DNA from 2 places in the Sphingobium sp. JAI105 genome. Region 2 is predicted to be linked to the other one. Evidence: riboswitches for the same ligand, from Rfam matches in the RefSeq annotation. Region 2 holds a riboswitch; the other holds the start of a gene.
What was found. A riboswitch is a leader RNA that binds a small molecule or an ion and turns the genes downstream of it on or off. The one in region 2 is predicted to bind thiamine pyrophosphate.
Positions count from the first base shown of each region.

Region 1: it holds a riboswitch for thiamine pyrophosphate, as region 2 does, so the genes downstream of both, thiC (phosphomethylpyrimidine synthase ThiC) here and IWY39_RS22375 (TonB-dependent receptor) in region 2, are expected to answer to the same signal.

Region 1 is NZ_JADOUC010000001.1:1,862,674-1,869,908, forward strand. It holds gene thiC (phosphomethylpyrimidine synthase ThiC) at 1-1,092, opposite strand, end outside; TPP riboswitch at 1,137-1,246, opposite strand; gene IWY39_RS08970 (transglutaminase family protein) at 1,384-4,743, shown strand; gene IWY39_RS08975 (circularly permuted type 2 ATP-grasp protein) at 4,754-7,219, shown strand; gene IWY39_RS08980 (transglutaminase family protein) at 7,216-7,235, shown strand, end outside.
Region 2 is NZ_JADOUC010000002.1:1,082,913-1,090,147, forward strand. It holds gene IWY39_RS22375 (TonB-dependent receptor) at 1-1,459, opposite strand, end outside; TPP riboswitch at 1,450-1,577, opposite strand; gene IWY39_RS22380 (carbohydrate porin) at 1,768-2,943, shown strand; gene IWY39_RS22385 (MFS transporter) at 2,940-4,178, opposite strand; gene IWY39_RS22390 (aldehyde dehydrogenase) at 4,360-5,829, shown strand; gene IWY39_RS22395 (hypothetical protein) at 5,838-6,242, shown strand; gene IWY39_RS22400 (AraC family transcriptional regulator) at 6,391-7,235, shown strand, end outside.

The DNA.
Region 1 (7,235 bases), on a different contig from region 2:
GTCGAAATGCTCGTAGAGGAAGCTTTCCTTGTGATGGCTGAGGCACCATTTCGCCATGATCGAGCCGCCGCGCGAGACGATGCCGGTGACGCGCTTCGCCGTCATCGGGATATAGGCGAGGCGGACGCCCGCATGGATGGTGAAATAGTCGACGCCCTGTTCGGCCTGCTCGATCAGCGTGTCGCGGAAAATATCCCAAGTCAGTTCCTCGGCCACGCCGCCGACCTTTTCGAGCGCCTGATAGATGGGGACGGTGCCGATCGGCACGGGCGAGTTGCGGATGATCCATTCGCGCGTGTCATGGATGTTGCGGCCCGTGGACAGGTCCATCACCGTGTCCGCGCCCCAGCGGATCGACCAGACCAGCTTGTCGACTTCGGACGCGACGTCGCTGGCGACGGCCGAGTTGCCGATATTGGCGTTGATCTTGACCAGGAAATTGCGGCCGATCGCCATCGGTTCGGATTCGGGGTGGTTGATATTGCTGGGGATGATCGCCCGGCCGCGCGCCACTTCGTCACGGACGAATTCGGGCGTCACATAATCGGGGATGGCCGCGCCCCAATCCTGCCCGTCGCGGATATATTCGGCGAGGCGCGCGCGGCCCAGATTTTCGCGTTCCGCGACATATTCCATTTCCGGCGTGATGATGCCGCGTCGGGCATAGTGCATCTGGCTGACGTTCATGCCGGGCCGCGCGCGCAGGGGGCGACGATCCTGGCCGGGGAATTGGGCGACGCCGCCGGAGCGATCCGGGCCTTTAAGGCCGTTATCTTCGGGCTTTACCGCGCGCGGGTCATAATCCTCCACATCGCCGCGCGCCATGATCCAGTCGCGGCGCAATTGCGGCAGGCCCGCCATGATGTCGATCTGCGCATTGGGATCGGTATAGGGGCCGGACGTGTCATAGACTCGCACCGGCGGCTCGCCGCTGCCCAGCTCCAGCGTGATTTCGCGCATCGCGACCTTGAGCGGGCCGACATGGATTTTCTTCGATCCACGGATCGCGCCAGTGGTAACGTTCATTGCCGCCTGCCGGCGGATGAAGCCTTCGGCTTCGGGCATCTCGGTACGGGCGGGGACGTCTGCCATAAGTCACTCTCCTTGCAGCGAAAGAGAGAGAATGCGGGCGGTGTGAGTGCGCGCTTAACCCTCCCTACGCCGGTGTTAGCCGGATCAGGTTCAGCGGGTCGCGGCCACAAAGCCGCCTCTCAACCGTCTGCGGACGGTCCCCCGGGGATGGCGGCAAGGGTAATGGGTTTGGCGGGCGGGGTCCAGTGACTTGTCGCGGCATCGCCGGAGCGGGCCGGAGCCGCGCAGATTCTTTGCCCCCCGAACCATTTGCATATTGCATTGCAACAGGGGGTAGCGTTTGATCCCGCCATGCTCAAAGCCGCGCTCCACCACCGCACTGCCTATCGCTACAGCCGCCCGATCCGGCTTGGTCCGCAGGTCATCCGCCTGCGCCCCGCGCCGCACAGCCGGACCAAAGTGCCCAATTATGCGCTGAAAATCGAGCCGGCGGGGCATTTCCTGAACTGGCAGCAAGACCCGCACGGCAACTGGCTGGCGCGCATCGTCTTTCCAGAGCCAGTCGATCATTTCACGATAGAGGTCGACCTGCTGGCCGATCTCGACATCATCAACCCGTTCGATTTCTTCGTGGAGCCGTACGCGGAAAACTATCCGTTCGCCTATGACGAGCAGCTGAAAACCGATCTGGCCGCCTATTTCGATGTCGAGCCGCAAGGGCCGCTGTTCGAAAAGATGGTGGACCAATATGCCGGGCATGAAAGCCGCACCGTCGACTTCCTGGTCGAGGTGAACCGCCGCCTGCAACAGCAGGTCGGCTATGTCATCCGCATGGAAGCGGGCGTCCAGACGCCGGAGGAGACGCTGGAGATCGGCACCGGGTCATGCCGCGATTCCGCCTGGCTGCTGGTGCAATTGCTGCGGCGGCTGGGCTTTGCCGCGCGCTTCGTGTCGGGATACTCGATCCAGCTGGTCGCGGACGTCGAGCCGATCGAGGGGCCAAAGGGGGTCAGTCAGGACGTCGTCGACCTGCACGCCTGGGCGGAGGCCTATGTGCCGGGCGCGGGCTGGGTGGCGCTGGACGCGACCAGCGGCATGTTTGCGGGCGAAGGCCATATCCCGCTCTGCGCGACGCCGCACTACAAGTCCGCCGCGCCGATCAGCGGCATGGCCGAACCTGCCGAGGTCAATTTCGATTTCGCGATGACCGTCAGCCGCATTGCCGAGGCGGTGCGGATCACCAAGCCCTTCACCGACAAGCGATGGGACGCGGTGATGGCGCTGGGGGCGAAGGTGGACGCGGATTTGCAGGCGCAGGACATGCGGCTGACGATCGGTGGCGAGCCGACCTTCGTGGCGGTGGATGGCGGCGATGCGGGCGAATGGAATGGCGATGCGGTCGGCCCGACCAAGGCGGCCTATGCCGACCGGCTGATCCGCAAGCTGCGGGGCCAGTTCGCGCCGGGCGGCCTGCTGCATCATGGACAGGGCAAATGGTATCCCGGCGAAAGCCTGCCGCGTTGGGCCTATGCCGTCTATTGGCGGACGGACGGCACGCCGATCTGGCACGATGAAAGCCTGATCGCGCCCGATGATGCGCCCGACGGCGCGCGCAGCGTGACGCCTGACGACGCCCGCGCTTTCCTGAGCCATATGGCGGCCCATATGGGCTTTTCCGACGACTATACCCATGCGGTCTTTGAAGATCCGGCGGTCTGGTCGATCAAGGAGTCGGAACTGCCGATCAACGCCACCACCGACGACCCCAAGATCAGCGATCCCGAAGCGCGCGCGCGGATGGTCAAGACGTTCGAGCGTGGGCTGGACCAGCCGGTCGGCTATGTCCTGCCGGTGCAACGCTGGCAGTCGCAGGCGAGCACGCCGCGCTGGCAGAGCGAAATCTGGCAATTGCGGCGCGGCAAGCTGTTCGCGGTGCCGGGGGATTCGGCGCTGGGGTATCGCCTTCCGCTCGGCTCCCTGCCTTATGTGCCGCCGTCGGACTATCCCTATATCCACCCCCGCGACACCAGCGAGCCGCGCGAGCCGCTGCCCGATTTCCGGGCGCAGGTGATGCAGCAGGCCGATGTCGAGGAGGTGCGCGCGCAGCAATCGCAGCGGGTCGCCGGGCCGGAGGGCGGCATGGCCGCGCAGGATCGGGTGGAACAGGTCATTATCGAAGGGGCGGTCCGTACCGCCGTGACGGTGGAGCCGCGCGGCCATTATCTGTCGGTATTCCTGCCGCCGGTACAGGCGCTGGAAGATTATCTGGAGCTGATCGCCGAGGTCGAGGCGGCAGCCGAAGCGTTGCAGATTCCGGTGCGGATCGAGGGCTATTCGCCCCCGCCCGATCCGCGCATCGCGGTGCTGAAAGCCACGCCCGACCCCGGCGTGATCGAGGTGAATGTCCATCCCGCATCCAGTTGGGACGAAACGGTCGCGATCACCGAACAGCTATACGCCTATGCCCGCGAATGCGACCTGACCGCCGACAAGTTCATGGTCGATGGCCGGTCGGTCGGCACCGGCGGGGGCAATCATATCGTGCTGGGCGGCCCGACGCTCAACGATTCGCCCTTCATCCGGCGGCCCGACCTGCTCAAGAGCTTCGTCCTCTACTGGCAGCGGCACCCTTCGCTTTCCTACCTGTTTTCGGGCCTGTGCATCGGGCCGACGAGCCAGGCGCCGCGCATCGACGAGGCGCGGCATGATGGCCTGTATGAACTGGAGATCGCGCTGGCGCAGGTGCCCAACCCGTTCGCGGGCGAGGGTGCTTCGCCGCCCCCATGGCTGGTCGATCGGCTGTTCCGCAACCTGCTGGTCGATGTGACGGGCAACACCCACCGCACCGAAATCTGCATCGACAAGATGTTCTCGCCCGATGGGCCGACCGGGCGATTGGGGCTGCTGGAGTTTCGCGGTTTTGAAATGCCGCCCGAAGCGCGGATGAGCCTGGCGCAGCAATTGCTGATCCGGGCGCTGGCGGCGTGGTTCTGGCGGCAGCCGCAGCAGGGCAATCTGGTGCGCTGGGGCACGACGCTGCACGATCGCTTCATGCTGCCCCATTTCGTCTGGGCCGATTTTCTGGAAATCCTGTCCGACCTGCGCGGCGCGGGCTATGATTTCGATCCCAACTGGTTCGAGGCGCAGCGGCAGTTCCGCTTCCCCATCCACGGCAGTGTCGACGCGGGCGGCGTGGGGCTGGAAATCAGCCATGCGCTCGAACCGTGGAACGTGCTGGGCGAAACCGGGGCGATCGGCGGCACGGTGCGCTATGTCGACAGTTCGACCGAGCGGTTGCAAGTCCGCGCCACGGGTCTGGTGGCCGGGCGGCATATCGTTGCGTGCAATGGACGGCAGGTGCCGATGACGGCGACGTCGGTGCCGGGAGAAGGGGTTGGCGGTGTCCGCTACAAGGCATGGGCGCCCGCCAATTGCATGCACCCCAACCTGCCCGTCAACGCGCCGCTGACCTTTGACGTGCTCGACAGTTGGAGCGGGCGGTCGCTGGGCGGCTGCGTCTATCATGTCGCGCATCCGGGCGGGCGCAATTACGACACGCTGCCCATCAACGGATATGAAGCCGAAGCGCGGCGCAAGGCGCGTTTTCAGGACCATGGCCACACCCCCGGCCCGGTCGATATGCCCGCCGCCGAACCGGCCGGTGAATTTCCGATGACGCTGGACCTGCGTTTCAGGCATCCGGGCGCGTAAGGGCGACCGGGTGGAAACCGCCATATATGCGAACTGGGCCGACGCCTATCTGGCCAATGCACCGGCGGGCGACCTGTTCGCCGGTGCATCGCCCGCCATGCAGACACGCTGGCGCACGATGCTGGACCGGCTGTCGGCGCAGGCGCAGGGCGACCCGGCCATGCTGGCGGACAATGTCGCGCGGCAGGCGATCGACCTGGGCATGGCGTTCCGCCTGACCGGGGACGAACAGGAACGATCCTGGCCATTGGGGCCGATCCCGATGCTGATCGACGCGGCCGAGTGGGCGCATATCGAGCGGGGTCTGGCCCAGCGCGCCGAATTGCTGGAACAGGTGATCGGCGATATTTATGGGAGCCAGTCGCTGGTCCGCGATGGCAAGCTGCCCGCCAGCGTGATCACCGGCAGCCCGCATTATTGGCGGGTGATGAACAGCACCCCGCCCCCGCGCGGCCATCATCTGCATTTCTATGCCGCCGACATCGGGCGCGGCCCGGCGGGCGAATGGCGCGTACTGGCCGACCGGGTACGGACGCCGGTGGGCGTTGGCTATGCGCTGGAAAACCGCCTGGCCTGGTCGCGCGCGACCGGCGACCTGCTGGGCGCGATGAACACGCGGCGGCTGGCCCCCTTTTTCGACGATCTGCGCCGGGGATTGGCCGCCGATTGCGAACGATCGGACCCGCGCATCGGCCTGCTGACGCCCGGTCGTTTCAACCAGAGCTATGCCGAACAGGCGCATCTGGCCCGGTATCTGGGCCTGTTATTGGTCGAGGGCGACGATCTGATCGTCACTGACGGGCAGTTGTTCGTCCGCACCATTCAGGGTTTGAAGCGCATCGACGGTTTGTGGCGCTGGATGGACAGCCGCTTCATGGACCCGCTGGCCTTCGACAGCAAGTCGCGCATCGGCGTGCCCGACCTGTTCGACGCCTGCGCGCGCGGCGGATTGGTGCTGAGCAACTGGCCGGGCGCCGGCGTGATCGAATCGCGCGCCTTCGCCGCCTTCCTGCCGCAACTGAGCAAGGCGCTGCTGGGCGCGGACCTGATCCTGCCCAATATCGCGACCTGGTGGTGCGGGCAGAGCGGGGAGCGCACCTATGTGCGCGACCGGCTGGATCAACTGGTCGTCGGATCGGCCTTCGATCAGGATGTGGCGGGCCTGCCCGATGCGCGCTTTACCCCCGGATCGGCGCTGGACGCGCCGCAACGCGCCATGCTGGCCGAAGCGATGGCGCGGCGGCCGATGGATTATGTGGGACAGGAACTGGTGAAGCTGTCCACCACCCCGGCGGTGGTCGACGGGCGCCTCACCCCCCTGCCCTTCACCCTGCGCGTGTTCGTGGCGCGCGACGCGCAGGGCCAGTGGCGGGTGATGCCCGGCGCCTTTGCGCGGCTGGCGGGCCATGGCGACATCCGCGCCGCGCTGATGGGCAAGGGCGACATGTCCGCCGACATGTGCGTGGTCGATAGCGTGGCTGTGCCGCCCGACACCCTGTTGGGCGGCGGCGCGCCCGCGATCCGGCGGATCGGCGGGATGTTGCCGGCCAAGGCGGCGGACAATCTCTATTGGCTGGGCCGCTATATCGAGCGGACGGAAATGACGCTGCGGCTGATCCGCGCCATCGTCGGCGGATCGATAGAGGCGGATCTTGGCCCGTCGGTTGCATCGCCGACGATGAACCGGCTGGTCGGGCAACTGGTGCTGTGGGGCGCGATCGCCCGCGATGGCGGCGGTCCCATCGGCCCGATCTGCGCGACCGCGCTGGGCGATGCGCGCCAATCGGGTAGCGTCCGGGCGCTGATGGCGAGCGTCGGCAATATCGGCGAAGGGCTGCGCGACCGGCTGGCAAGCGACTTCTGGCGGCTCGTTCGCCTGCCGCTGCCGACATTTGACGGCGCGGTGACCGAAACCCTGCTCGACGCATCGTCGCGCATGATCGAGCGGATTTCGGCGCTGTCGGGGCTGGCGGCGGAAAATATGGGCCGGAGCGAGGGCTGGCGCTTTCACGATATGGGCCGACGGATGGAGCGGGCGATCAATGGCTGCCGCCTGCTTGGCCTGTTCGGCGGCGAAAGCGCGAGCGCGGACGACCTGACCGTCCTGCTGGACCTTAATGACAGCCAGATCAGCTATCGCACCCGCTATCTGACCGGCCCCGCGCTGCCGCCGGTACGCGATCTTGTCGCGCTGGAGCCGTATAATCCGCGCGCCATCGTCTATCAGGCGCAGCGTCTGGCCGATCATGTCGCCGCCCTGCCGACGCTGCGCACGGACGGGATGCCGGAGGAACCCAGACGCCTGGCCGATGCACTGGTCGCCCGGCTCAGCCCGCTGACCGGCGACATGCTGACCATCGGTGACATAGACGACGTCGAAAACCGCCTGCTGGCCCTGTCCGACGCCATCGGCCAGCGCTATTTCCTGCAAGTGCGCAAGGCGGAAAAGGCCGATGGAGCGGACCTGCTGTCATGATCTACCATGTCCGCCA
Region 2 (7,235 bases):
GCCATACATCGGTCGGGCCGGGCAGGGGGTTGAAGCCGCCCGCCTTGAAACCGATCGCGCCGGTGACATAGGCGGTCAGATGATCGGTCGGGCGCCAGGCGAGCGACAGTTTGGGCTGCCATTTCTCGAACGTCCGGGCACGTTGCGCGACAGTCGTCCCACTCACAGTACCGACCGTATCTTCCTTGCGCCGGTCGCGGTCATAGCGCAGCGCCAGCGTGGCTTCGACCTGTGGCGCAATGTCGTAGCTCGCCTGCCCGAAAACACCCATCTGGCTGGAGCGGGTTTCCGCGCGCAGCGCTTCGCTGCCGAACAGCAGCGGCCCGAAATCATCGGTCCGGTTGCGCTCCAGCCGTTGGTAGAACAGGCCGACATGCCAGCGCAGCGGCCCGTCGCCGCGTGACGTCAGCCGGGTTTCGCTGGTCCAGGCTTTTATATCAACAGGTTGGGAGATGGGTTGAATACCACCCGGGAACAATGGCGCGCCGAACAGCGTCAATGGCTTGTCATTGCGAAAATCCAGTTCTTCAACGAAATCCTTATGATAATCGTCATAGCCGCCAGCCCATGTGAAGAGCGGCCCGTCACCCGCTTCCTGTTCATAGCTGGCCTGCGCGCCCCACCATGTACGCGATGCCCGCCCTTCAAAATCCCCGAACGGGTCGGTCAATGCCGCACCCGACAGTCGCCCGCCATGAAGGCCAGTAACATTGCCCGATGAAATATAGGCCGCCCCGCCTTCTTCGTTGGCCCAGCCCAGGCGAAAGCGGAACGTCGCCGTTTCGTTCAGCGCAACCTTTGCCTTCAGGCGCAGATTGCGGCTGATGCTGCCATCGACCTTCTTGTCCAGAAAGCTGTTGCGGATGAAGCCGTCGCTGTTGCGATAGGAACCGGCCAGGCGCAGTTGCACCTGTTCCGACACAGGGGCATTGACCACGCCGTCGGCGGTCCAGGTCAGGCCGTTGCCGATCCCGACTCCTGCTTCGCCGCCCCAGTCCGGGCCGGGATCGTTGGTCGTCATGGCGATGACCCCGCCCGATGCCGACCGGCCGAACAACGCGCCCTGCGGCCCCTTCAAAATCTCGACCCGCGCCAGATCATAGGGGCGCAGCGTGAAAAGTTCGGAATCGGGCAGCGCCAATCCGTCGACAATATAGGCGATGGAGGGCGATTGGCTGCGGTTGGTGGATACGCCCCGCACGGACATGAGGTTGGTGCCCGGATCCTGATCGTTGATGATGAAGATGCCGGGCGTTGCCGCGATGAAATCGTCGATCGTGGTCAGGCGCTGCGCGGCGATGGCGGCGGGACCATAGACGGCGATCGTGTCGGGCACCCGGATTTCGGCTTCTGCGCGGCCGCGCGCGGTGACGACGATGCTGTCGTCCGCATGGGCGTAGCCTGAACCCAGTAGCAGTGCGATCGATATGGCAGGCGACATAATGGCGTAAAGACGCATATCCCTATTCCTCCGCCGGTGTGAGCCGGATCAGGTTCGCGGGTTTGCAGACTGGACGCCCCCTGCGCCCGATCCGCCTCTCAGCCCTGACAGCGCCAGGACACCCCGTGGGTTGAAACTGTCGGTGCGCCTATGGCGTCCTGCACCGGGCGTCAATCGGTGGCTGAGGGTCTGGCGCATATTCATGCTGAAATGGGGTCGGTTTTCAGTCGACTATGGCGTCTGGCGAGGATCATCCGTTATCGACGCCGCAGCCCGACCTTTATTCTTCCTGCTGCTATGACCTGCGTACCGGCCCTTTTACCATCATGATGATCGCCCCCTTTCTGTTGCTGGCCGCTGCGGCGGATGATGCGTTGCCGCGGCGACCCCATTCGCACATCCATGCGGCGGGAGAGATTGACGAGACGCAGGGGCCGGTGCTGCTGGAGGTCACCTATACCGGCGAAGTGATGGCCAATGTGGCGGGCGGGTTGAAGCGGCGCGCGCGCTATCTCGATAATCTCGACATAGTGCTGGAGGTTGATCTGGAGGCGACGCTGGGTTGGCGCGGGGCCGAGGCGCATGTCTATGGCCTCTACAATAATGGCGCGTCGATCTCCAACGCGGTGGGGGACGTACACGCAGTCAGTAATATCGAAACGGGGACGCGGGCATTCAGACTATATGAAGCCTGGATCAACCAGACGATCGCGCCCGGCCTGTCGCTGAAGGCAGGATTATATGATCTCAACTCGGAATTTGATGCGCTCGACGCCGCTGGCGTTTTCGTCGGCAGCGCTCATGGGATCGGCAGCGATATTTCGCTGACGGGTCGCAATGGTCCGTCGATCTTCCCATGGACATCGCTGGCCGCGCGTGTCGAATGGCAGCCGGCCGAGGGCTGGGCTGTGCGCGCTGCGATATTGGACGGGGTGCCGGGCGATCCCGACCATCCGGCCCGCACCGCGATCAAACTGGGTAACGGCGATGGTGCGCTGCTGATCGGTGAACTCGACGTGCCGATTGCCGGCGCGCGACTGTTGCTGGGGCATTGGCGCTACACAGCGACGTTCGAGGCCTGGGACGGAAGCATGGGGCGGGGCAATGCCGGGGTCTATCTGCGTGGGGAAATGCCGCTGATGACCGATGGCGATGAGAAGGTGGACGGCTTCTTCCGGCTTGGGACGTCAAGCGGGCGGTTCAACATGTTCGACCGGTTCGCCAGTCTGGGCGTAAAATGGACAGGCGCGGTAAACGGGCGGCCGGAGGACGAGCTTGGTCTGGCGGTGGTGACGGCCTCCACATCTCCCGATTATCGCCGAAGCAGCGCCGCGCAGCGCACCGAATCGGTCGCCGAAATCACCTATCGTGCGCCGCTGTCGCCATGGCTTACCGTGCAGCCCAACCTGCAATATGTCCACAATCCCGGCGCTGACCCGACCATCCGCGACGCCTGGGTCGTCGGGCTGCGCTTTGCCATTGGTTCGCGCCTGATCGACTAGGGGTGATCGCATCCGGACTGGCCAGCGCGACGCGCGGCGGGCAGGGCGAATGTGATCAGCAGGCAAAGCGCCATGGGCAGGATCGCGAACAGGAAGAAGGGCTCCGGACCCGCGCCGTTGCCGATCAGCCAGCCACCGGCCAGCGGCCCGCCGATCGCGCCGATACGGGCGACTGCCACGCCAAAGCCAATGGCAGTGGCCAGACAATCGGCCGGAAAGACGCCGGTGACGACGGCCATGATGCACAGATGCACCCCGACAATGCCGCCGCCCGCCACCAGCAGCAGCAAGTTGGTCGACAAAGTCCCGGCAGACGGCATCGCCAGCAGGGCGAAAGCCGCGATGATCGTGACATAGGCACCCGCCAGCGCCAGCACGGCATGGTTGCGATCAATCAGCCAGGCGAGCGCCAGAGCGATGACCAGTCCACCCGACTGGATGATGGTGATCGATCGTGCGGCCTGATCCAGCGTGAAGCCCGCCTGCGGCAGCAGGGTCGGCGTCCAACTGATGATAAGATAGAGGCCGAAAGCATTGATACCATAGAGTAATGCAAAAACGATCGTCGGGAACCGCAGCGGCCTGCGCAATATGCGGGCAAGCGGGCGGACGGTGCGGGCGTCAGTTCCGGGCTCTGCTCTCTTTTCGGGCGGAAATAGCAGGAACAGGGCGAGCGCAAGCAGCAATGTCGCTGCGCCCGGCAACAGGAACAGGGCGCGCCAACCGCCCAGCGCGATCAGCGGTGGCGCAATCAGGCCCGCCACGATCGCGCCGAAGGAGATGCCGAGCGATACGATCGTCAACGTGCTTGCGCGTCGCCCCGGCGGCGCCCAGATCGCGGCCAGCGCAGTGACGTTGGGCAGGCATGCGCCCAGAGCCAAGCCAGTCAGCAAGCGCCATATGATGAAGCTGGCGATGTTCGTTCCGCTGGCCGTCGCCATGGTCAACAGGCCGATACAGATGACCGAGAGGGTGATCATCCGGCGGCGGCCGAAGCGATCCCCCAGCGGCGCCAGCAAAACCGCGCCGACGCCCAGGCCCAGCAATACCGCCGAAAGGGCAAAGCCGAAGCGTGCGGGCGGAATGTCCAGTGCCTTTGCGATATGGGGCAACGCCAGCGGCATCGCTGCCAGATCATAACCATCGACGAACAGGACCAGCCCGCACAGGAACAATGACAGGATCAGCCGCGGGGTAAAAGATGGCGTTATGCCCATGTCCTGCGGACGGGTCATGGATCGGCATTCCTCTCTGTGGGCATTGCGCAGCGCTTATCGTAACGAATGATATAATTGATTGGCACCACCCCAGCCTGTCAAGCGCTAAAAATCGAGCGAACGGGTTGCGATAATAATAACGACCGTTATAGTGTGCCGCTGAAAAGGCGTAGTGCGCCAGCCAGGAAGAGGATAGACCATGGTTCCCGACAACATCCATATCGCCCATCCCGACAAGCTGTTCATTGGTGGCGCGTGGGTCGGATCGACGGCTGACCGGATGATCGAAATCGTTTCGCCCAACAGCGAGGCGGTTATTGCCCGCGTCGTCGATGGAACCGAAGCGGACATGGACCGCGCCGTCGCTGCCGCATGCACGGCGTTCGATGATGGCCCATGGTCCACCATGGCGCCTGCCGAGCGTGGCGCGATCGTGCGGCGGATGGGCGAAGAATTGGGCAAGCGCGCGCCTGAACTGTCGGCTGCCTGGACGGCGCAGGTCGGTGGCCTCGCCAGCTTCGCGCCAATCATGACTGGCGGTGCGACCGCGACATTCATGGCGATTGCAGGCTATGCCGACAGCTTTCCCTTTGTCGAAAAACGTCCGGCGAGCCAGGTCCATACGGCGATCGTGGCGCAGGAACCCGCTGGCGTTGTCGCCGCGATCGCGCCCTGGAACGCGCCCTATGGCATCATGTCGTCCAAAGTCGCCTATGCCATGGTTGCAGGCTGCACCGTCATCATGAAGCCGTCGCCGGAGACCCCGCTGGAAGCCTATATCATAGCCGAAGCGGCGGAAGCGGCAGGGGTGCCAGCCGGCGTGGTCAATCTGGTTGCGGCGGGACGGGACGCCTCCGACCATCTGGTCCGCAACCCCGGCATCGACAAGGTAACCTTCACCGGATCGACGCTGGCGGGCAAGCGGATCGGCGAGGTCTGCGCCGGGCGGGTCGCGCGCTGCACGCTGGAACTGGGCGGCAAATCGGCAGCGATCGTGCGCGACGATTTTCCCATAGAGGTCGCCGCTGCAATTCTGGGCAACACCATCACGATCATGAGCGGACAGGTTTGCGCCATGCTGTCGCGTGCGATCGTGCCGCGCCATCGTCATGACGAACTGGCCGACGCCATTGCGAAGGTGATGCAGGGCATCCGCATCGGCCATAGCGATGCGCCCGATACACAGCTTGGCCCGGTGGCGATGAAGCGCCAGTTGGAACGGGTGGAGGAATATGTCGCGCTGGGTCGCGCAAGTGCCGATCTCGTGACCGGCGGCAACCGTCCTGCCCATATGAACAGCGGCTATTTCATTGAACCCACCCTGTTCGCGAATGTGGATAACAAGAGCCGCATCGCGCAGGAGGAAATTTTCGGCCCCGTGCTGTGCCTCATTCCCGCCGATGATGAGGAGGATGCAATCCGCATCGCCAATGACAGCGCCTTTGGCCTGAACGGATCGGTGCTGACCAATGACGCCGATGCCGCCTATCGCATCGGCCGTCGCATCCGCGCAGGCGGATTCGGGCAGAATGGCATGAAGATGGAGTTCGGCCTGCCTTTTGGCGGCTTCAAGCAATCGGGGATCGGGCGCGAGGGCGGGGTGGAAGGCCTGCACGCCTATCTGGAAACCAAGACCATGTTGCTCGACGCCACGCCCAGCGGCTTTTGAGCATAATCGTGCTGGATGCGCAGGGGCGGGGGCAGGGGGCCGCCTATACCGCCTCCCGTATCATTTACGGGGGGTGGTTCCTGTTTTCGGGGATAGAATATTTCACCCCCTTCGATCTTCAGCCGCTGGGCAACACGCCGCTGGCGCAGGAATTCACCCTGGCGCTGATCCACAGCGGCTTGTTCGCCTGGATCAAGATCATGGAGGTGATCGTGGCGCTGCTGGTGCTGGCGAACCGGGCGGTATTGCCTGCCGCGCTGGCCAGCGTGCCGCTCAATGTCGTGATCGGTTACTGGAATTTCGTGCTGGATCCGGGCGTAGTCGAATATGCGTTCGGCATCGTCACGCTATTGCTCAACGCCTTCCTGCTCTGGCCATGGCGCAGGGAATTGATCGGCCTGCTGCGTTGGTAGCCTGTGATATATCGGCCATATTGCCAGTTTCGTATGCTTGGGATACTTTTTCGTCCTGTGGGATGACTCGCTGACGACCAGCAATAGCGTCGCGGTGGGCGAAGAGAGGGATGCAGGGCATGGCTCATGATGTTCTAGATCGTGTGGAGTGCGTCCGCTGAGCGCGGTCGAGCGTTTTTCCACCCGGCTGGTGCCGCCACCGCGTCGCCAGCGTTTCTGGCGAGAGGTCGTTGCCGAAGCCTTCCCCGGCATGACCGCCCACGCGCCCGAAGGCATCAAGGCGGATCTGGCGCGCTGGTCGCTGGGCGGCGTGGGGCTGGCGCGGGCGCGCAGCGAACGGGCGCAGGTCAGCCGGATCGCGACCGATGGAGAGGAACGGCATCTGCTGCTCCATCTGCTCCATCGCGGGTCGGTGACCATGCTGCACGGCGATCGCAGCAGTATTGCCCGCGTTGGCGACATCGTGATCGCCGATGACCGCCACCCCTATTCCATCGACATTTCGCAGTATAACGACTGCCTGATCCTGCAAATACCGGTTGCGATGATGGGCGATGATATTGCGGGGCGCGACTGGCATGGTTGCCTGTTGCCGTCCACCAACCCCCATGTCCTGTTCATGGCCCATATGCTCCACGGCCTGTGGTCGCAGCGCGACCAGTTTGATCATCTGGATGACGATGCCGGGATATTGCTGGCCGATGCGGCGCAGATGATGTGCCGTCGCAGCACATTGGAAAGGCCATCCATCCATCAGTTGCGCTCTCCGATTGAATATGCGCTGGAACATCTGGGCAATCCCGATCTCGGCACGGCACTGATCGGCCAGGCGCTGAACCTGTCGCCGCGCGCCGTGCAGAAAAATTTCGTCCGTCAGGTCGGGCTGACGCCGACCGCCTTCATCACCGTGCGACGCCTCGAACGCGCGGCCGCGTTGCTGGCTTGCGACGACGGGCGCACGATTACCGACGTAGCGTTCGAAGTCGGTTTTAA